Prochlorococcus marinus XMU1408: one gene and its partner. The protein of the gene in region 1 binds, or shares a complex with, the protein of each later gene. Links are inferred from orthologs where the notes say so. Each region holds a gene or a part of one and is shown on either strand. Other genes may lie near its edges.

What was found.
Region 2: the proteins of DNJ73_RS01255 (region 1) and DNJ73_RS09455 are in contact, whole or in part, in a solved structure (PDB 8RP0), measured with the Escherichia coli proteins. The link is inferred for Prochlorococcus marinus XMU1408 from one-to-one orthologs.

Annotation. Positions count from the first base shown.
Region 1 is NZ_QJUE01000001.1:232,417-242,349, forward strand. Bases 7,079-9,933 are described here. They hold DNJ73_RS01255 (anthranilate synthase component II), read left to right. Parts: upstream 7,079-8,135; coding sequence 8,136-8,732; downstream 8,733-9,933. Other genes in these bases: DNJ73_RS01240 (DUF3285 domain-containing protein), read left to right, coding at 7,079-7,081; ybeY (rRNA maturation RNase YbeY), read left to right, coding at 7,098-7,652; DNJ73_RS01250 (diacylglycerol kinase family protein), read left to right, coding at 7,665-8,123; DNJ73_RS01260 (pyridoxal phosphate-dependent aminotransferase), read right to left, coding at 8,766-9,881; argS (arginine--tRNA ligase), read right to left, coding at 9,881-9,933. Outside these bases: DNJ73_RS01205 (AMP-binding protein), read right to left, coding at 1-1,095; menC (o-succinylbenzoate synthase), read right to left, coding at 1,092-2,063; menA (2-carboxy-1,4-naphthoquinone phytyltransferase), read right to left, coding at 2,083-3,072; DNJ73_RS01220 (isochorismate synthase MenF), read left to right, coding at 3,106-4,506; gshB (glutathione synthase), read right to left, coding at 4,484-5,413; grxC (glutaredoxin 3), read right to left, coding at 5,417-5,707; more of DNJ73_RS01240, read left to right, coding at 6,890-7,078. UniProt on the Escherichia coli protein: Part of a heterodimeric complex that catalyzes the two-step biosynthesis of 4-amino-4-deoxychorismate (ADC), a precursor of p-aminobenzoate (PABA) and tetrahydrofolate.
Region 2 is NZ_QJUE01000007.1:62,723-71,386, forward strand. Bases 1,098-4,076 are described here. They hold DNJ73_RS09455 (anthranilate synthase component I family protein), read left to right. Parts: upstream 1,098-1,906; coding sequence 1,907-3,247; downstream 3,248-4,076. Other genes in these bases: DNJ73_RS09445 (7-carboxy-7-deazaguanine synthase QueE), read left to right, coding at 1,098-1,183; queC (7-cyano-7-deazaguanine synthase QueC), read left to right, coding at 1,230-1,907; DNJ73_RS09460 (aminotransferase class IV), read left to right, coding at 3,244-4,071. Outside these bases: DNJ73_RS09440 (CTP synthase), read left to right, coding at 1-541; more of DNJ73_RS09445, read left to right, coding at 542-1,097; cobA (uroporphyrinogen-III C-methyltransferase), read right to left, coding at 4,093-4,878; DNJ73_RS09470 (CbiX/SirB N-terminal domain-containing protein), read right to left, coding at 4,875-5,687; DNJ73_RS09475 (ferredoxin--nitrite reductase), read left to right, coding at 5,923-7,584; DNJ73_RS09485 (formate/nitrite transporter family protein), read left to right, coding at 7,848-8,664. UniProt on the Escherichia coli protein: Part of a heterodimeric complex that catalyzes the two-step biosynthesis of 4-amino-4-deoxychorismate (ADC), a precursor of p-aminobenzoate (PABA) and tetrahydrofolate.

The DNA of each region.
Region 1 (9,933 bases):
CAGAAGTGAAATGATTGGATATCTGTTTAGTTCTTTCTCTTTGAATTTTGTTAAGGCAACTAAACGTTGTCCCCATTTCTTGTCACTAACTCCTAGTACAAAAATATCTTTAATTGGGATTTGATTTTTTGAGATTATTTTCATTAATTCCATTTCGATATCTTCTGGAAAAATCGTTTCACCGCCCGAATTTATAGCTGAATCTCTTCTACCTAGGATTTGTATTGCTTTTCTATTGTCGAGAGTGATGTATTGCGCTAGATCGCCTGCTTCCCACCATCCATATGAGTCTTTAATTGATTCGAATTTATTATTCTTCCATTTTGAAGTTGCAATTCTACTGGTTTTAATCTTAAGTGAATTTCTTTTGTTGATTTCTATCTCAACATCTTCGAGAGGGAACCCAACACTATTACTTCCATTTAAAAAGTCTTTAGGACTAAGGCAAGTCACCATTGCTACTGTTTCGGTGGCCCCATAACAAGGAGCTAGATTAATAGACTTTCTGCGTGCTTTTTCAGCAAGGTCTATAGGAATGGAAGCTCCTCCAACCCATATCACAGCAAGGGATTGAAGCCATTTCAAACCATCAGTATTATCTATCAAAGATAATAATTGAGTTGGAACTAGGGATGTAATTAATGGACGTCTATGTTTATTAGTTAATGCTTCACTAAATTGCTTAAGTTGAAGTGGTTTATGCATTATAGAATTTGAAATCCAGTAATACCCAGATCCCCAAGTCTGATGTCTCCACCAAGGCATGAAACCACTTATATGATGCAAAGGTAGTGAATTGAGAATGATGCATTCATTTGGCTTAAGGCCATGATTCTTTAACCACTTTCCGGTTGATAAAGCCGAATTAGTGAGATTTTTAAGTGATTGGAAACAAAGATTTGGCCCTCCAAGGCTGCCCCCGCTTGAAATGATTATTCCTTCTCCTTCAGGTAAGGTTGACGATGTGGGGATTTTCGTTTGATCTTTTGGAGGCGCTAGATACACCCAGTTATGCTTTTCAAAATTCTTTAAAATTTCTTTTGAACAGTCCAGGTTTTTTTCAGGAATACATTCTACAACTGCAATTTTGGTCATACGGCTTCCCAGACTAATTTCGGATTGTTGTTGAAGAGTGGGCCTTTTGGGCACCATCCAGGTGCAAGTCCAGGTGCACAAGGATTTCCCCCTTTGACTTGTCTGGCAGCGAGGTGATTAACCCACCTTCTCCCAATACCAGTTTCAAAAGCTGTGCTTATGACTGTTTGACTATCTTCTTGTTCTATTTCTTTTAACAGTAATCTCGGATCACCATCTAATGCAGGGCGACGTATTTGCCAACTTTTCCATGTTTTTCGTAAATATGGAAATTCAACCAAAGATTCATCTAGTGCGATTGGAATTTGAGTGGCCAATGAAAATAAACCTTCAATATCTTTTGATGGGAGTGGCTGTTCAATCCATTCCAAACGAGGTTCGTTTTTGAGTTCGTTAATCCATTCTTGTGCTTTTTGGCGACTCCAACCTCCATTTGGATCAATTCTAAGTTTAAAATTATTTGGTAAAATGTCTAAGATTTTTTGTAATATTTTTTCTTCCTTAAAGTTATTTTCTAGGTGAGATACCTTCCATTTTATTGTACAAGAACTTTTCTTCTCATTTGATTCATCTACATATTTACGTATTGACTCTAATGGATCAATATCTGTAGGTAAAAGATAAGCTGATTTTGCGACGTCAAAACCTTCAAGATTTATTTTCCTTTGAGTGAGACTTTCTAAATCGGCTAAGCAGGACCCTAATCCGAAAGCAAGTGCGCCTGGCAATTCAAATAAATAATTTTCTATTGAATCTTTTGTAGTTTGTTTCCCAATAAAATCAAGACTTTCGATACTTTTTTCTAATTCCTTTTTCTCAATAGGTGAAACTTCCCCCCATCCGCAATTTCCATTTGAGTCTTTTATTTGCAACAATAAACCTACCTTGTTATGAATAATTCCTTGCGAGGTTATTAATTTTCTTGTTAGTTGAAATGAAAATGGCTTGATATTAATTATTAATTTCATGATTCAATAAAATCAAAAATTAATTATAAAAAAATGAGGATATAGCAAAACCTATACTCAAGCATAAACCATTAATTGTCTGAAAGCGTAAAGCTAAAAACTTACTGTTTTTAATACGCTCAGGTTGGTTGTGATGTCTTTTAATTAATTTAATAAGATCTAATCCTGAAGGAAGGCTAATTAAACATATAAGAGTCGTTATTGGCCATATTCCAAGTAGTACAGGTAGTAATTCTAATAAAAATATTAGACCAACGAACCACGGTAAAAATTCTGCCGCTCGATGAGTGCCTAAAATAACTAAGGGTGATTTTTTACCGACAGCAGCATCTTGATTGATTTGATGAAAATGCGAACAGAATAGAACTAAAGTGGTCGCCATGGCGGGACCTGCTCCAACAATTAGTGCAGTTCCCCAGGGGATGATATCAAAATTAGATTTTGGAGAAATAACAATTAGTGCTGCAGCTGTCGCAAGTGGTCCAAATGCAATCCAGCAAAGGGGTTCTCCCAGCCCCTTATACCCCAGTCTAAATGGTGGCCCTTGATATAAATATCCAAGGAAACAACAAATTATGACTAAAAAAAGTACTGTTATTTTACTTTTTAGAGCGAGGATAAATATTATAAATAAACCTAATAAAAGAGAAAAATATGCAACTCGACTTACAGTGCTTTTACTACCAGTTAAAGCTACTACCGAGTGGAATTTGTATTTGTCAACACCAGTTTCATCGTCAAAAAGATCATTGGTAAGGTTTTCCCAAAGCAAGATCAAGATTGAGGCAATTAGAAAACCGATGAATTGTCCCACCCGAATATTGCCGCTATTTCCTAGCTCCCATCCTGCAGATACAATTACGGGCATTATTGCGACTGAATACAGTGGCCACTTAATTGCAGCTTGCCAAAGATGTTTTCTTTCAGTTGTAGAAGACTTCACTGATAAACTAATCCTTCCTGTTTGTTTCTTGGTGTATCCCTTAAGACTAGGCAGCAGTTCAAGCATTGGTTTATTTATTTATAAAGGGTCTAATTGGTTATGAATTTAGAACCCGTCTTTAGTGAGCTTTTAGTTAGTTCTCTTCAGAAATGGAGTAAAAGAAAAGTTGATGAATGTATCTTGAGCATTTCTGTTCCTGTAAGTCAAACAGATCCTTTAACGACATTACCTTTAATTGCTGAAAAACATCAGTTTAGGTTTCTTTGGGATCTCTCTCCCAGATTGTGCCTTTCTGCCGGAGGTCATTGTCAATCTTTGGATTTATCTGGACCAAAGAGGTTTGAAAATGCACAAAGATTTAGTGATGAGATTTTTACTCGATTGATAGATATTTCTCCAAGTCCAGTATTTTCAGCATCAAGGATTTTATTTTCATTTTCTTTCTTTGATCAAATTAAAAGTAATGAAAAATCAATAGATGATAAATTTTCCCTTCAGGCTGTTTTGCCTAAGTGGCAATTAACCGCAAAAGATGGATTAACATGGCTACGTTTAAATTCAGTTGCCCAAAATCCTTCAGATGTTCGTGAAGCCATAGAAAGATTATGGTCAATTCGAGACAAGATAAATAAATCACCAGTCCGAATTGTTAATGATGAAAAAGAAAATTTCTTAGTCGATAATTTTTCTGATGATTGGCAATCTCAATATCGAGATGCGTTGACTAAAGGGATCGAATTAATAAATGCAGGTGATTTGGATAAACTTGTATTGGCAACGAGACAACGTCTCCTCCTAAGAAAACCATTAGATCCACTGCACTTACTTGCTCGTTTAAGAGTTCAGCAAACTAATAGTTGTCGATTCCTATGGCAAAAAAATCATGATGAGTCATTTTTTGGTGCATCGCCTGAGAGATTAATAAGTCTCAATCAAAATCAGTTGTTAATCGATGCTTTAGCTGGGACTGCAAAAAAAGGTGATGATGGGAGAGAATTGCTTGCTTCCTCTAAAGATTTAAGAGAACACCATTTTGTAGTTAATTCTATTGTCGAACAACTTTTTAGAAGAGGTATTAAAGCAAGTTATTCATCTCAACCAAAATTAATCACCCAAGACCATTTAATTCATTTGCATACTCTTATTCAAGCTTCTGTTAAAGAGAAATCTCCTCTTGATTTAGTTGAAGCACTTCATCCAACCCCTGCTGTTGCGGGATTACCTCTGAGTAAATCTTTGAGTTGGTTGAGAGCTTTAGAACCATTTGACCGTAAAACATATGCTTCTCCAATTGGGTGGATAGATAAAAATCAAAATTCAGAATTTAGAGTTGCCATACGTTATGGACAGGTTAGAGCTAATGAACTTAAATTATTTGCTGGCGCTGGTTTAGTAAAAGGTTCAACTGTTGAGGGGGAAATGCAAGAAGTAGCTTTGAAATTTGAAGTTTTAAGAAATCAATTAAACTTAGATAGAGTTAATTGTTCAAATGATCTATAAGGTAATCAATTACTTGATCTGCTAATGGAACATTCATTAGATTTTCTACTTCTCTAATACCAGTTGGACTCGTCACATTAATCTCACTTAGCATTCCTCCGATCACATCTATTCCAACAAAAAATAGGCCTTCCTCTTGTAAAGCAGGCTTTATTTGATTACATATCTCTATTTCTTTAGGAGTTAATTTAGTTGTCTCAGCTTTTCCACCTAAAGCCAAGTTGCTTCTGAAGTCTCCTTCCTTTGGACGTCTATTAATTGCACCTAATGGCTCTCCATTAACCAAAAGGATTCTTTTATCGCCATTGATTACTTCTGGTAGGAATTGTTGCATCATCACTGGCAAATGTTCTTGTGAAGTAACCAGTTCGAGTAATGCTTCTAAGCCTGGAGCATCCTTTGCAATTCGTATGACTCCTTGCCCACCTTTTCCTCCAAGTGGCTTTAACACAACTTCTCCATACTCTTTTGCAAATGTAATTAATTGTTCCACCCTACTTGCGACAAGAGTAGGCGCCATTAAATCACTAAATCTTAAAGCTCCTAACTTTTCATTCCAAGCTCTTAGTGATGCAGGCTTGTTAATTACATTTACACCATCTCTTTCTGCAACTTCTAATAAATGAGTGGCGTATAAAAAAGCCTCGTCAACAGGTGGATCTTTGCGCATCCAAATGCATGAGAAATCTCTTAAAGGAAGGCTTCGAGATGACTGGACATTGATCCATGGTTCACAATTGACCTTGTTAGAAACGACCCATGCATCGTCTCCTCGGGCTTGCAGGTCCGAGGGAGTACAGATCCAAACATCTATGTCGGCTCTTGATGCGGCTTGCATAAGTGCTGCTGATGAATCCTTCTTAGGATTGATATTTTCAATTGGATCTAAAACAAATAGTTGCTTCATGAATCAATTTCTAATTCCAATCAGTTCATTTAATTCGTTATTTCTCTCAAGTTCGTAGAGCTCGTCGCAACCTCCAATACTTTTTCCATTGATAAAAATTTGTGGAACAGTTCTGCGGCCTCCGGCTCTTTCAGACATTTTTGTTCTTGCACCATCGTCTCCATCAATAGAATATTCTGTGAATTGGACTCCTTTTTCATTAAGTAGTGCTTTGGCACGTAAGCAAAACGGGCAAAATCTCCAGGTGTATATTTCCACTGTAGTAATGCCTGAATCGGGAATTGATCTGTTCATTTATAGTATTTGGGTGGATATGCTGATAGCTTTTAATGTATTGATTCTATTACCTCGCTTGCAAGACCTGACTGATTTTAAAAGAGACCTTTCTTTATTGACTTCTCGCCTGGGTACAGCCCAGGATTGTCTTTGACGAACCTGCATTACTTGCTAGGCAAAGGGATTTAGAGCAAGTTGCATCGCAACCTGAGTTTTGGAATGATCCTCAAAATGCGCAAAAACAGATGCGTCAACTTGATGAGGTTAAAGCAGAGTTAGAAAAATTAATTACATGGAGGGGGGCTATTGAGGACGCAAGTCTTTCGTTAGAGCTTTATGAGTTGGATCCGGATGAAGACATCCTGTCTCAGGCTCACAATGGGCTCGAGAAATTAAAACAAGAACTTGATCGTTGGGAGACGGAGCGCCTCTTAAGTGGCATCTATGATAAGGAGGGTGCAGTTCTATCCATTAATGCTGGTGCTGGCGGAACTGATGCCCAAGATTGGGCTCAAATGCTACTAAGGATGTATACCCGTTGGGCTGAAAATAATGGTATGAAAGTGATCATTAATGAACTTTCTGAGGGAGAGGAAGCGGGAATAAAAAGTGTCACTATCGAAATTGAAGGTGTTTACGCATATGGTTTTTTACAAAATGAAAAAGGAACGCATCGTTTAGTCAGGATTTCCCCTTTCAATGCAAATGGAAAGCGACAAACTAGTTTTGCTGGAGTTGAAGTTATGCCTAAACTTGAAGAAGAGGTTGAACTTGAGATCCCTGAAAAGGATTTAGAAATTACAACAAGTCGCTCAGGTGGAGCAGGTGGACAAAATGTAAATAAAGTTGAGACTGCGGTTCGAATTCTTCATGTGCCTACGGGTATTGCCGTTAGATGCACACAAGAAAGATCTCAGCTTCAAAATAAAGATAAAGCAATGGCTCTATTAAAATCAAAATTGATGGTGATAGCTGTAGAACAAAGAGCTGCAGAGATTGCTGATATTCGTGGTGATATTGTTGAAGCTGCTTGGGGAAATCAAATTAGAAATTATGTTTTTCATCCATATCAAATGGTAAAAGACTTACGTACTGAGCAAGAAACAACAGATGTAGATTCGGTCATGAATGGGGAAATAGATATTTTTATTCAGTCTCTTTTAAGGCAAAATATTGAAGAATCTTAAATTTTAAATGGATATGAATAATAAAATTGTTTCTGATGAGATTGGTAAGAAAGCAACACCACCTCCAAGTTTTGTAAAACTTGCAATGAAAAATATGGTTCGTAAAGGTAGTCAAAGTCTTTATCATTTTGGTTTAACAGCTTTAGGTTTTCTTGGATTTATTCTTTTAGTTGCTGTGCTGGGAAAACCTCATATTCCTCAGTAATTTTATGGAGAATTATTTGTCAAATTCTTATGAATTGGATATAGATCTTTCTTTTACTCCCTTTCCAGTTCAAGACTTAGACGTCGTTGTTAATGGTGAGACTTTAGAGCTGATGAAAAATTCAAGTCAATGGAATAAGGAGATAACTCGCTGGATTAGATTTATAAAAGTAAATAAAGAATTTAAATGTCCGAAAATAGTACGAAATGCTTCTCAACTTAGCTTGGGGTTGGAATTAACAAATGATAAGAAAATCCTTGATTTGAATCAAAGCTGGCTTGGAAAAGCAAAGAGTACAGATGTGCTTTCATTTCCCATAATTGATGAGACATCCTTTGGTGTAAGTGATGAATGTATTGAATTGGGTGACATTGTTATCTCAGTTCCGACTGCGATCAGACAAGCAAAAGAAAATAATGTTGATTTATATAGAGAACTTAGATGGCTTGCAGTTCATGGCCTTTTACATCTTTTGGGTTGGGATCATAGTAACGAAGAAAGTCTTAATACAATGCTTTTAAATCAAGAGCAACTTCTTGATTTAGGAGCTATTCTTGAAAATGAAGAATGAAGATTAACAAATATGGCTCCGGAGATATCTAATGACTCTGAAAGAGCAGTTTGGGACATGTCTAATACTCTGAAAAGATCAAATAAAAGGTCATCATGGAAGATAGCTAAAGATCTTCCAACAAGCTTTTTATATGCAGCTAAAGGCTTAAGATATGCTTTTTCTACTCAAAGAAATTTTAGAATTCATGTTGCTTTTGCATTGGGTGCATTGGTATTAGGCTTTTTATTAGGTCTTGATAATAATAATTTAGCAATAATGGCACTTACAGCTACTAGTGTACTAGTAGTTGAATTGCTAAATACAGCAATTGAATCAGTTGTAGATTTAGCAATTGGGAAACGATTTCATCCTCTCGCACAAATCGCTAAAGATTGTTCAGCTGGGGCTGTTTTAGTAGCTTCAATCAGTTCAGTACTTATTGCTGTCTTATTATTATTTCCTCTATTACTTCAAAAGTTAGAATTTTAATCTCTTAAAATTATGTTATTGGTTATCGACAATTATGACAGCTTCACTTTTAACCTCGTTCAATATTTGGGCGAATTAGCATCGCAGCATCCTATTGCCTCAGAAGTAAGAGTTGAACGTAATGATGCTCTTACAATCAATGAGATTAAAGATTTAAACCCTGATGTGATTTTGCTATCTCCAGGTCCTGGGGATCCTGATCAATCTGGAGTTTGTCTAGATATTTTATCTAAGTTGTCCGTTAAAATACCTACCCTTGGTGTTTGCCTTGGTCATCAAGCTATTACTCAGGCTTTTGGAGGGAAAATAATCAGAGCTAAAGAACTAATGCATGGCAAAACATCTAATGTTTTGCATCGAGGTACTGGAATATTTAAAGATTTGCCTAATCCCTTAGTCGCTACTAGGTACCATAGCTTAATTGCGCAGAGAGAAAGTTTACCAGAATGCTTAGATGTTATAGCCTGGCTAGAGGATGAAACAATTATGGGAATTACGCATAAAGATTATCCCCACATATACGGTGTACAATTTCATCCTGAGAGTGTATTAACCGAAGCTGGGCATAAATTACTTTCTAATTTTTTGCGATTAGCAGAATCATGTTAAATTATCTCTATAATAGAGACGTTTCAAATTAATTTATACTTTATCGATAACCTTAAAAACTGACCAGAACCTTTTCATTTGATCAATAGTTCCAATACTTACTCTGATAGAACCTTTTAGATCTTTCTTTTTATCCATATTCCTAATTAGAATCCCAGATAACTTTAATTTTTGCTCAACATATTCTGGTTCTGATTTTGGCCAAAGTAGAAAATAGTTTCCTCCATCTATATGATATTTGACGCGAAATTTCTCAAATGTTTTTTTCAACCAATTACGTGCATTAAGTACTTTATTCACATAAGAATCAATATACGATGGGTCGTTAAGTGCTGCAAAAGCAGCTATTACAGCAAAGCTATTGACGTCATAAGGACCAGTGACACTTTTAACTATATTAATTACTGTAGAATTACCTATAGCAAAACCAATTCTTAATCCTGCTAAACCAGCAGTTTTAGATAGAGATCTAAGTACCAAAAGATTAGGTATTTCTTGAAAATTTACAAATGGTAAAACACTATCACCTGTAAAAGCTTCGTATAGCTCATCGACAACAATAAGTGTTTGAGATGACAGTTTTGTGATCTCTATAATTTTTTCTGGACTTAATCTTGTACCAGTTGGATTATTTGGATTACATATTAATAAAATTTTAGGACTCTTCTGAATGATTAATTTGCAAATCTGATTAAAGGGGTACTGAAAATCTTGATCCTCATAGGGTACTGAGATGATTTTCATTCCTCGCATTTGTGCACAAGGCGTGTAATATCCAAAAGTTGGCGATGTTGTTAACATTAAATCATTAATGTTGCCATATGCATGAAACACAGCATTTATTGCTGCATCAACTCCATTAAAAATACCTACCTCAGATGAGTTTAAATTTACGCTTGGGTTTTGTTTGATTAGATTGTCTATTAATTTTTCTTTTAAACCCGAATACTCTGGATAAATAGAGATTTCATCTCTTGTTATTTTTCTAAGGGATTCAATTACAAGTGGGCTAGGTCCAATTGTGTTTTCATTAAAGTCTAATCTTAGTAGATTTCGTCGTCCTTCTAGTGGTGCTGAATAAGGGTTTAAAGCCTTTATCTCTTCCCTAGGATTAGGCATATCCAAAAAAGAACTGTTTGTATTGTTCATTACATTCTCTCTAGGGTGGGGATACCTAACAAACTCATCCCGAGTTTAATTG
Region 2 (8,664 bases), on another replicon or contig:
TTTCCTTGGACTTTGCTTAGGTATGCAATGTGCTGTCATTGAATGGGCTCGCAATTTAGCTGGTTTAGTAGATGCATCTAGTGCCGAACTAGATCCAAATTCAAAACACCCTGTAATTCACTTGCTCCCAGAACAACAAGACGTAGTTGATCTAGGAGGAACCATGAGATTAGGAGTATATCCTTGTAGACTTCAAGCCAACACAACCGGGCAAAGTTTATACAACGAAGAAGTTGTTTACGAAAGGCATAGACATCGTTATGAGTTCAATAATTCATATAGGACTCTCCTAATGGAATCTGGTTATGTAATTAGTGGTACTTCACCTGATGGTCGATTGGTAGAGCTAATAGAATTAAAAAATCATCCATTTTTTATTGCATGTCAATATCATCCAGAATTTCTCTCTAGGCCAGGGAAACCACACCCTTTATTTAGTGGCTTGATTCAAGCTGCACAATTACGCGTCCCATCCTCACCAAGTGAAGCATTCAATCCACAATCAAAAATTATTGAAAAAAAATCTCTAGAACAGCAATAAATGGAACCATCTCTACCAGTAGTGGAATGTTTTCATTCTCTACAAGGAGAAGGAGAACATGCTGGTAGAAGCGCTTACTTCATTAGATTAGCTAGTTGCAAAGTTGGATGTCCTTGGTGTGATACGAAAAATTCATGGAATTCCGAACTTCATCCACAACAAACTTTGATAGATTTATCAATTAGCACAGCCAAAGCGCAAACAGAAGGTGCAGCTTTTGTTGTAATCACTGGAGGTGAGCCATTACATCATAATTTAGATCATCTATGCAGAGAAATTAGAAAATCTACACTCAATCTAGAGAAAAAATCTATTCCAATTCATCTCGAAACAAGCGGTGTAGATGCACTAAGTGGCAACCCAGATTGGATAACATTATCTCCTAAACGGCATTCTCCTCCACGCCTTGATAATCTGTTATCTTGCCAAGAATTAAAAGTTGTCATACAGAACGCTGAAGATTTACTTTTTGCTAAAAAAATGGCTGATTTAATAAAAAACAATGGAAAGGTTAAACCTCAATTATTTTTACAAGCAGGATGGGAAAATGAAGAAGGACAAACACTCGCAATCAAGTATGTAAAAAACAATCCTGATTGGAGATTAAGTATGCAAACTCACAAATGGCTAGGTGTACTCTAACCATCTAGATAATTAAGATTTTGCTTCATTAGATTTAAAAAAAATAATGATTGAACAGACAACAATTGCATTACTTTCCGGAGGAATTGATTCAGCTACAGCTGCATGTATAGCTATGGAAGCTGGGCAAAAAGTGATTGGATTATCCTTTGATTATGGCCAACGACATCTTAAGGAGTTACAAGCAGCCGCAGATTTAGCAAAAGATTTAAATCTTGAGGATCACATAACAATCAAGATTGATTTATCTTCTTGGGGTGGGTCCTCCTTGACCGACACGTCACAAATAATTCCCACTAAAGGCATACAAAAAAATACTATTCCTAATACTTACGTTCCAGGTAGAAACACTATCTTTGTTGCTATTGGGTTAAGTCTTGCAGAAGCTCGTGGAGCCAATCGAATAGCATTAGGCATCAATGCAATGGATTATTCTGGATATCCAGACTGTAGACCAGATTATTTAGAGGCATATCAAGATTTAGCCAACTTATCCAGCAGAGTAGGACGCGAGGGGAAAGGTATAAAACTCTGGGCTCCACTACTAGCTTGGGAAAAAACAAAAATCTTTAAAGAGGCATTACGCTTAAAAATTCCTATAGAAAAAACATGGAGTTGCTATCAAGGTGAAAGTAAACCATGTGGTAGATGTGATAGTTGTCGCATTAGAGATAAAGCATTAAAAGAAATAGGTCGAGAAGATCTATGTAGCCAAAATATCTAGTGAATAACATTAAGCGAATACTATGTCAGTGGAAATCACCTGAGCTAGTAGCTTATAAATTGATTCAAGAATGGGGAGATGCAGGATTTATATGGCTTGATGGCGATGGGAGTGATTTAGGTCGATGGGTCACCTTAGGAATTAATCCTCTAGAACAGTTTTGTTCTAGAGGATTGGAAACTTCAAAAAACGATTCTAATCCTTTTAAAATTTTACGCGAATTACCGCCAGGGCATTGGACTGGTTGGCTGAGTTATGAAGCTGCATCTTGGACAGAGCCACAAAATCCATGGCAAACAAGTTCTATGGCAACTTTATGGATAGCCTCTCATGACCCTATATTAAAATTTGATCTTCAGAAGAGAGAGCTATGGCTAGAAGGCAAAGATGAAAAGCGCATCTCAATTATGGAAAATTTTCTAAAAAGTACTTTTCATCAAAAGCTTTCCAAAGCTCACTCTGAAACGACAAAACAAACAGAACGCAAGAATAGTATCCCCCTAGAATCTTGGGACTGGAAATTAACAAGTCAAGAATATTCTGAAAGAGTTGATGAGATCAAAGAATGGATTGCGAAAGGTGATATTTTTCAGGCTAATCTAACCACCTCATGCCAAGCCCCATTACCAGAATCTATGCGTCCAATAGACGTATATTCAAAACTTAAAAAATGCTCCCCGGCTCCATTTGCTGGAGTAATTATCGGCGATCAAATGGCAAAAGGAGAAGCTATTATATCAACTTCACCTGAAAGGTTTTTAAAAGCGTTACCCAGTGGTGAGGTGGAAACGAGACCAATCAAAGGAACTAGACCCAGAGATAGAGATCCAGAAAAGGATGCTGATTGGGCAGCAGAACTTATTTGTAGTCCAAAAGATCATGCTGAGAATGTAATGATTGTAGATCTACTAAGAAATGATCTTGGAAGAGTATGCCAACCTGGTTCAATCAAAGTCCCTCATCTACTAGTTTTAGAAAGCTATTCACAAGTTCATCATCTCACTTCAGTAGTTAAAGGTAGACTCAATACAAATAAAACTTGGGTTGACTTGCTTGAAGCATGCTGGCCAGGAGGTTCAGTAACAGGAGCACCGAAGCTTAGAGCATGTAAAAGATTGTATGAACTTGAACCAACAGCGAGAGGTCCATATTGTGGATCAATATTAAATATAAATTGGGAGGGGGGCCTTGATAGCAATATTTTAATCCGATCTTTAATGATTAAAGAATCCTCTATCAGTGCTCACGCTGGATGTGGAATTGTTGCAGATTCAGATAGTCAAAAGGAAGCTGAGGAAATGAATTGGAAATTGATGCCACTTTTAAACGCATTAACATGACTAAAAATAAGAACGAAAAATTAGGCTGGATTAATGGTCACTGGGGAGTCTTCAAAGATTTAAAAGTGCCAATTAATGATCGAGGTCTCAACTTTGCAGATGGAATCTTTGAAACGATTTTCATTTTGAATGGAGTTCCGCAGCTTCTTGATGAGCATTTAAATAGATGGGAAGAAAGTGCAAGTATTTTAGAAATGAATCCCCCGCCATCAAAAGAATGGTTGATTTCACTCATTGAAGATGGCATTAACCGATCGCAATTAAATAAGGTCAATGGAGTAATTCGTATTAATTGGACTCGAGGAGCATCAAAACAACGTGGAATTGATATCAGCAAGACAAGCCATCATAGTTTTTGGTTGGAGATAGATTCTTATCAACCAAATTTTGAATCTATATCTACAATAATTAGTCAAACTGAAAGAAGAAATTCTTTTAGCCGATTGAGTTATTGTAAAACATTTTCCTATACCCAAGGGATTCAAGCACGCATAGAAGCAAAGAATGCAGGCTTTAATGATGCAATATTATTAAATAGTCAAGGTGAAATATGTTGCGCCACTACAGCAAATATATTAGTAAAAAGAGAAAATAATTGGTTGACTCCCCCATCTAATAGTGGTTGTCTACCTGGCATAATGCGTCAACGAGGAATTGATTTGAATATAATAAAAGAAGCTCTCATTGAAGCGACACCAAAAGATAATGATGAATGGTTTTTAATTAATAGTTTAAGTTGTCGTCCAATTAAAAAAATAAACAAAAAAGAATTAAAAATATCAACTAACCCCAAAGAATTTTGGCTGAGTTTATTACAAATCTAAAAATAATATCTGATAGACTATCTATATAGGAATTGGAAATGTCACTTCAGCTGGCTTTGGAGAGCAAGCTTCTACTTGAAAATCCACAACTGAACCTATTACAACAATCGCAGGAGACCTTAAATTTTCTTCTTGAACTCGGTCAAAAAGCTTTACCAAAGGGCTCTTAATATAACGTTGACCAATTACAGTCCCCTGCTCAATAACTGCCGCAGAAGTCTCAGGATGCATACCACCAGCAATCAACTCTGCTGAGATAAATTTTAAATTATGAACACCCATATATATAACGATTCCATCACTAGATTTCGCTAAAGACCGCCAATTTACAGCTGGGCGTTTTTTATCAATCCCCTCATGTCCAGTCACAAAAGTGACTGAGGATCCAGCAAGTCTATGAGTAATAGGTATCCCAACATAAGCAGGAGCAGCTATACCTGATGTAACCCCAGGTACTACTTGTACTGGAACCCCTTTTTTATGCAAATAAGAAGCTTCTTCCGCACCTCTACCAAACAAAAATGGATCACCACCTTTTAATCTAACAATACAAGAATAACTCTTTGCTAAGTCAAACAAAATATCATTCGTTGTCCTCTGAGGAACCGAATGATGACCACGCCTCTTACCTACTGAATGAAGTTGACAATTTGAAGAAACTAATTCAAGTAGCTCTACAGGAACTAAAGAATCGTATACAAGCGCATCACATTTACTAATTAGTTTTTGCGCTTTAACTGTTAACAAATCGGGATCACCAGGACCTGCTCCGACAAGATGCACAGTGCCAAACTGATATGTATTCATGGCAAGTTACCCAAAATATTAACAAGACCACCATGAATAATATCAATCTCAAGCAAAGATTTAAGCTGCTCTCCTTTACTATCAATTTCTACATTTTTGTTAGGCGTCAAAAGATAGGGAATAGGAAGATAATTCTTCTCATTTTTCAAAGTATCTTGATTCCATCTAGACCATGAATAAAGAGGAATATTTAGGAATTTTTCTAAGGACTTAAGAAAAACGCTTGAAGTATCTGAAGAGACAGGGTGATGAATCAATGCAGGTTTAACAAAAGGACTCTGACTAGTTATCAGATCATCTATTAAGGATAGCCATGGTATAAAAGAACCTAGGAAAGGAAACAATTTTATATTTTGTCCATCTTCTTGCAAACGTTTAAATATTTTTGGTACATCAATACAAACATGACTTCCGGGTAACAAAAAAAGAGGAACTAAAAATACTGATCTATTACCGATGTCAATTTGTTCTGGATTCTCATCAGTTAAAGCCTCTATTGAAACAGAGCGATTTTTAAGCCTTTTTAATTGGTCAACCAAAGAAAGAAGAGATGGATGTATCTCACCACCTCGAGAACCATGAACTAATAAATGTAAATGGTGAGGAGGCTCACAATTAATTCTATTTGGTAACAAAGACAACTTTTGATGGACATCTGAAGATGTATTAGTACTTTCAACTAATTTATTAAAATTGAGATAATGAGAAATTCTAGATACTCGAGAACAAATAATTTCAGGCGAGGAGAGGGGGTTGATCGAAGAAACACTAAATACAGAGGAAGAAAAAGATTCAAAAGTACTTTTCATAGAGACCTCTTTGCTATGAAAGAGGTTTGGGAAATGCTCAAAAGTGGAGCGATTAGAAGCCTCGGAGAAATTGGACGCCAATACTAAATGGGTAAATTTGAAAACCAATTAATCAATTAAATAGATATGTACGTTGTATTGGATGTTACTAAAAGAATAAAAAAATTTGGTAAAAACTGATACATACAAAGTTTGTCTTTTGACGGTTAATTAATAATGTTAATTACGGATTGTGATGGCCAAGTACTATCTAGAAGGTAAAAAACTAAATCAAGTTGAAAAAAATAAAGCTGCTAAGGATGGACTTGAAATAGGAAAGGATATAGAGAAGTTTGCTGAAATGGGATGGGAGGAAATGGATAAAACTGATTTAGAATTAAGATTAAAATGGTATGGAATGTTTTGGAGGCCCAAAACACCTGGTAAGTTCATGTTAAGGCTAAGAATACCTAATGGGATAATTAATTCAGAACAACTCAAAGTAATTGCATCAATTGTTGCTAGATATGGAGAAAATGGAAGTTGTGATATAACAACTAGACAAAATATACAACTTAGAGGTGTTTTAATTAGTGATTTACCTGAGATATTAAATAGATTAGACAAAGTAAACATATCAACAACTCAATCTGGATTTGATAATCCAAGAAATGTTACTGGCAATCCAATCGCTGGGGTTGACCCAGAAGAAATTATAGACACAAGAAAATATACATCAAAAATGCAAGATCATTTAACTAATGAAGGCAAAGGAAATTCAGAATTTTCAAATCTTCCAAGAAAATGGAATACAGCTATAGCAGGTTCTAAAGATAATTTTCTTTTACATAATGATTTGATTTTTCATCCGGTAAAAATTAATAATGTTTTAGGTTTTAGTGTTTGGGTTGGAGGTGTACTTTCATCAGTAATGAATGAATATGCAGTTCCGTTAAATGCCTGGGTTGAAGAAGAAAAAATTTATGAATTAACATCAATCATTATATCCCTATGGAGAGATAATGGAGAAAGAAATATAAGACCTAAAGGTAGGTTTAGATTTTATTTAGATAAAATTGGGATTGAGAAATTTAGAGATCTTGTCGAAAAACAATATGGAGAATTAAAAGAAGATCCAGGATCAATATTTTCAGATAAACCAAGGTCATTTTTTGGAATTCATCCTCAAAAGCAAGAAAATAAATATTATGCAGGAATTCATGTGCCAGTAGGTCGACTTTTGGCTGAAGATTTACAAGATCTAGCGAATATCAGCAATAATTTTGGTAACAAAGAAATAAGACTTACTGAAGATCAAAATGTTATTGTTACTGGTATAGATACAAATCTAATTGAAGAATTTAAGGGGCAATCTATCTTACAAAAGTTTCCATTAGAACCAGAAACTATTGCAGCAGGTACTGTTTCTTGTACTGGAAATACCTATTGTGGTTTCGCTCTGACAAATACAAAAGATCAAGCTTTAAAAATCTCACATGAATTAGACAAAGAATTAGATTTAAAAGACGAGTTAAAGATTCATTGGACAGGGTGTCCTAATAGTTGTGGGCAAGCCTACATGGGAGGAATTGGTTTAACGGGTAAAAAAGCTAAAGACAAAGAAGGAAAAACCGTTGAAGCTTATGATATATGCATTGGTGGATCACAAGGACCTAATTATAAATTAGGCGAATTAATAAAAAAATCTGTCCCTCAAGATGAACTAAAAGATGTACTAAAAGATTTACTTATCTCAAATTTTGATGCAAAAGAAAAAATATTTTTAAGTAAGAAATCTGGTTCATTTTCTCTTTTCATGAATTGGTTTAACAACCTTGGCAAAGATAAGCCTTTAGTTAATAGAGCCAATGGTAGCCCCGACATCTTTTCCAAATTTATGAATCGAATTAGCAATTAATTCGATTTTATAAAAATTATTTTTATTACTTTTTAAATTTATGACTCAAAGTGCTTCTCAAATGAGCTCCGTCTTACCTAAAGATTCTATTTCTCGTTTCATGAATTGGTTTAACAACCTTGGCAAAGATAAGCCTTTAGTTAATAGAGCCAATGGTAGCCCCGACATCTTTTCCAAATTTATGAATCGAATTAGCAATTAATTCGATTTTATAAAAATTATTTTTATTACTTTTTAAATTTATGACTCAAAGTGCTTCTCAAATGGACTACGTCCTGCCAAATGAATTGGTAGATGGAATGATTGCTGCAGGTGGAAAGAAATCATCTGTAAGCGTAAAAAACTTACTAATAAGAGGCTTCTATTCAGGAGCAATTTTAGGTTTAGCGACATGTCTTGCAATTACTATAGGTATTCAATCTGGGATGCCTTGGTTAGGTTCTTTCATATTTCCTTTTGGTTTTGCAAGCATCGTTCTTTTTGGTATGGAGCTTGTTACTGGTAATTTTGCGTTACTACCAATGGCAGTATGGGCTGGAAAAAGTTCTTGGTCTGCAACTGTAAGGAATTGGCTATGGGTTTGGATCGGTAATTTTCTTGGTACAGCATTTGTTGCCGTACTACTTTCAATTAGTTTATCTAGTGCTGGAAATATAGATCCTTTAACTGCTGCTGAAGGTGGAAAAGGATGGGCAGTTGTTGCAGCAAAAATAATAGCTATTCATAAAGCAAACACAGTTGTTAAGTATGAAGCGCTTGGAAGTACTGGTTTTTTCCTTGCATTTTTACGTGGGGTAATTGCAAACTGGCTAGTTTGTTTAGGTGTAACAATGGCACTTGTAAGTAAAAGTGTTCCAGGCAAAATACTTGCTTGCTGGCTACCTATAACTGCATTCCAAACAATGGGAATGGAGCACATAGTAGTTAATATGTTTTTGCATACAACTGGCCCTCTACTTGGATCTGGTATTCCTTTTACAAAAGTAATCTTTTGGAATTTCTTTCCAGTTACTATTGGAAATATTGTTGGAGGAATGGTATTTATTGGAATGCTTTTCTATAGCACCCACAAAACTCCAA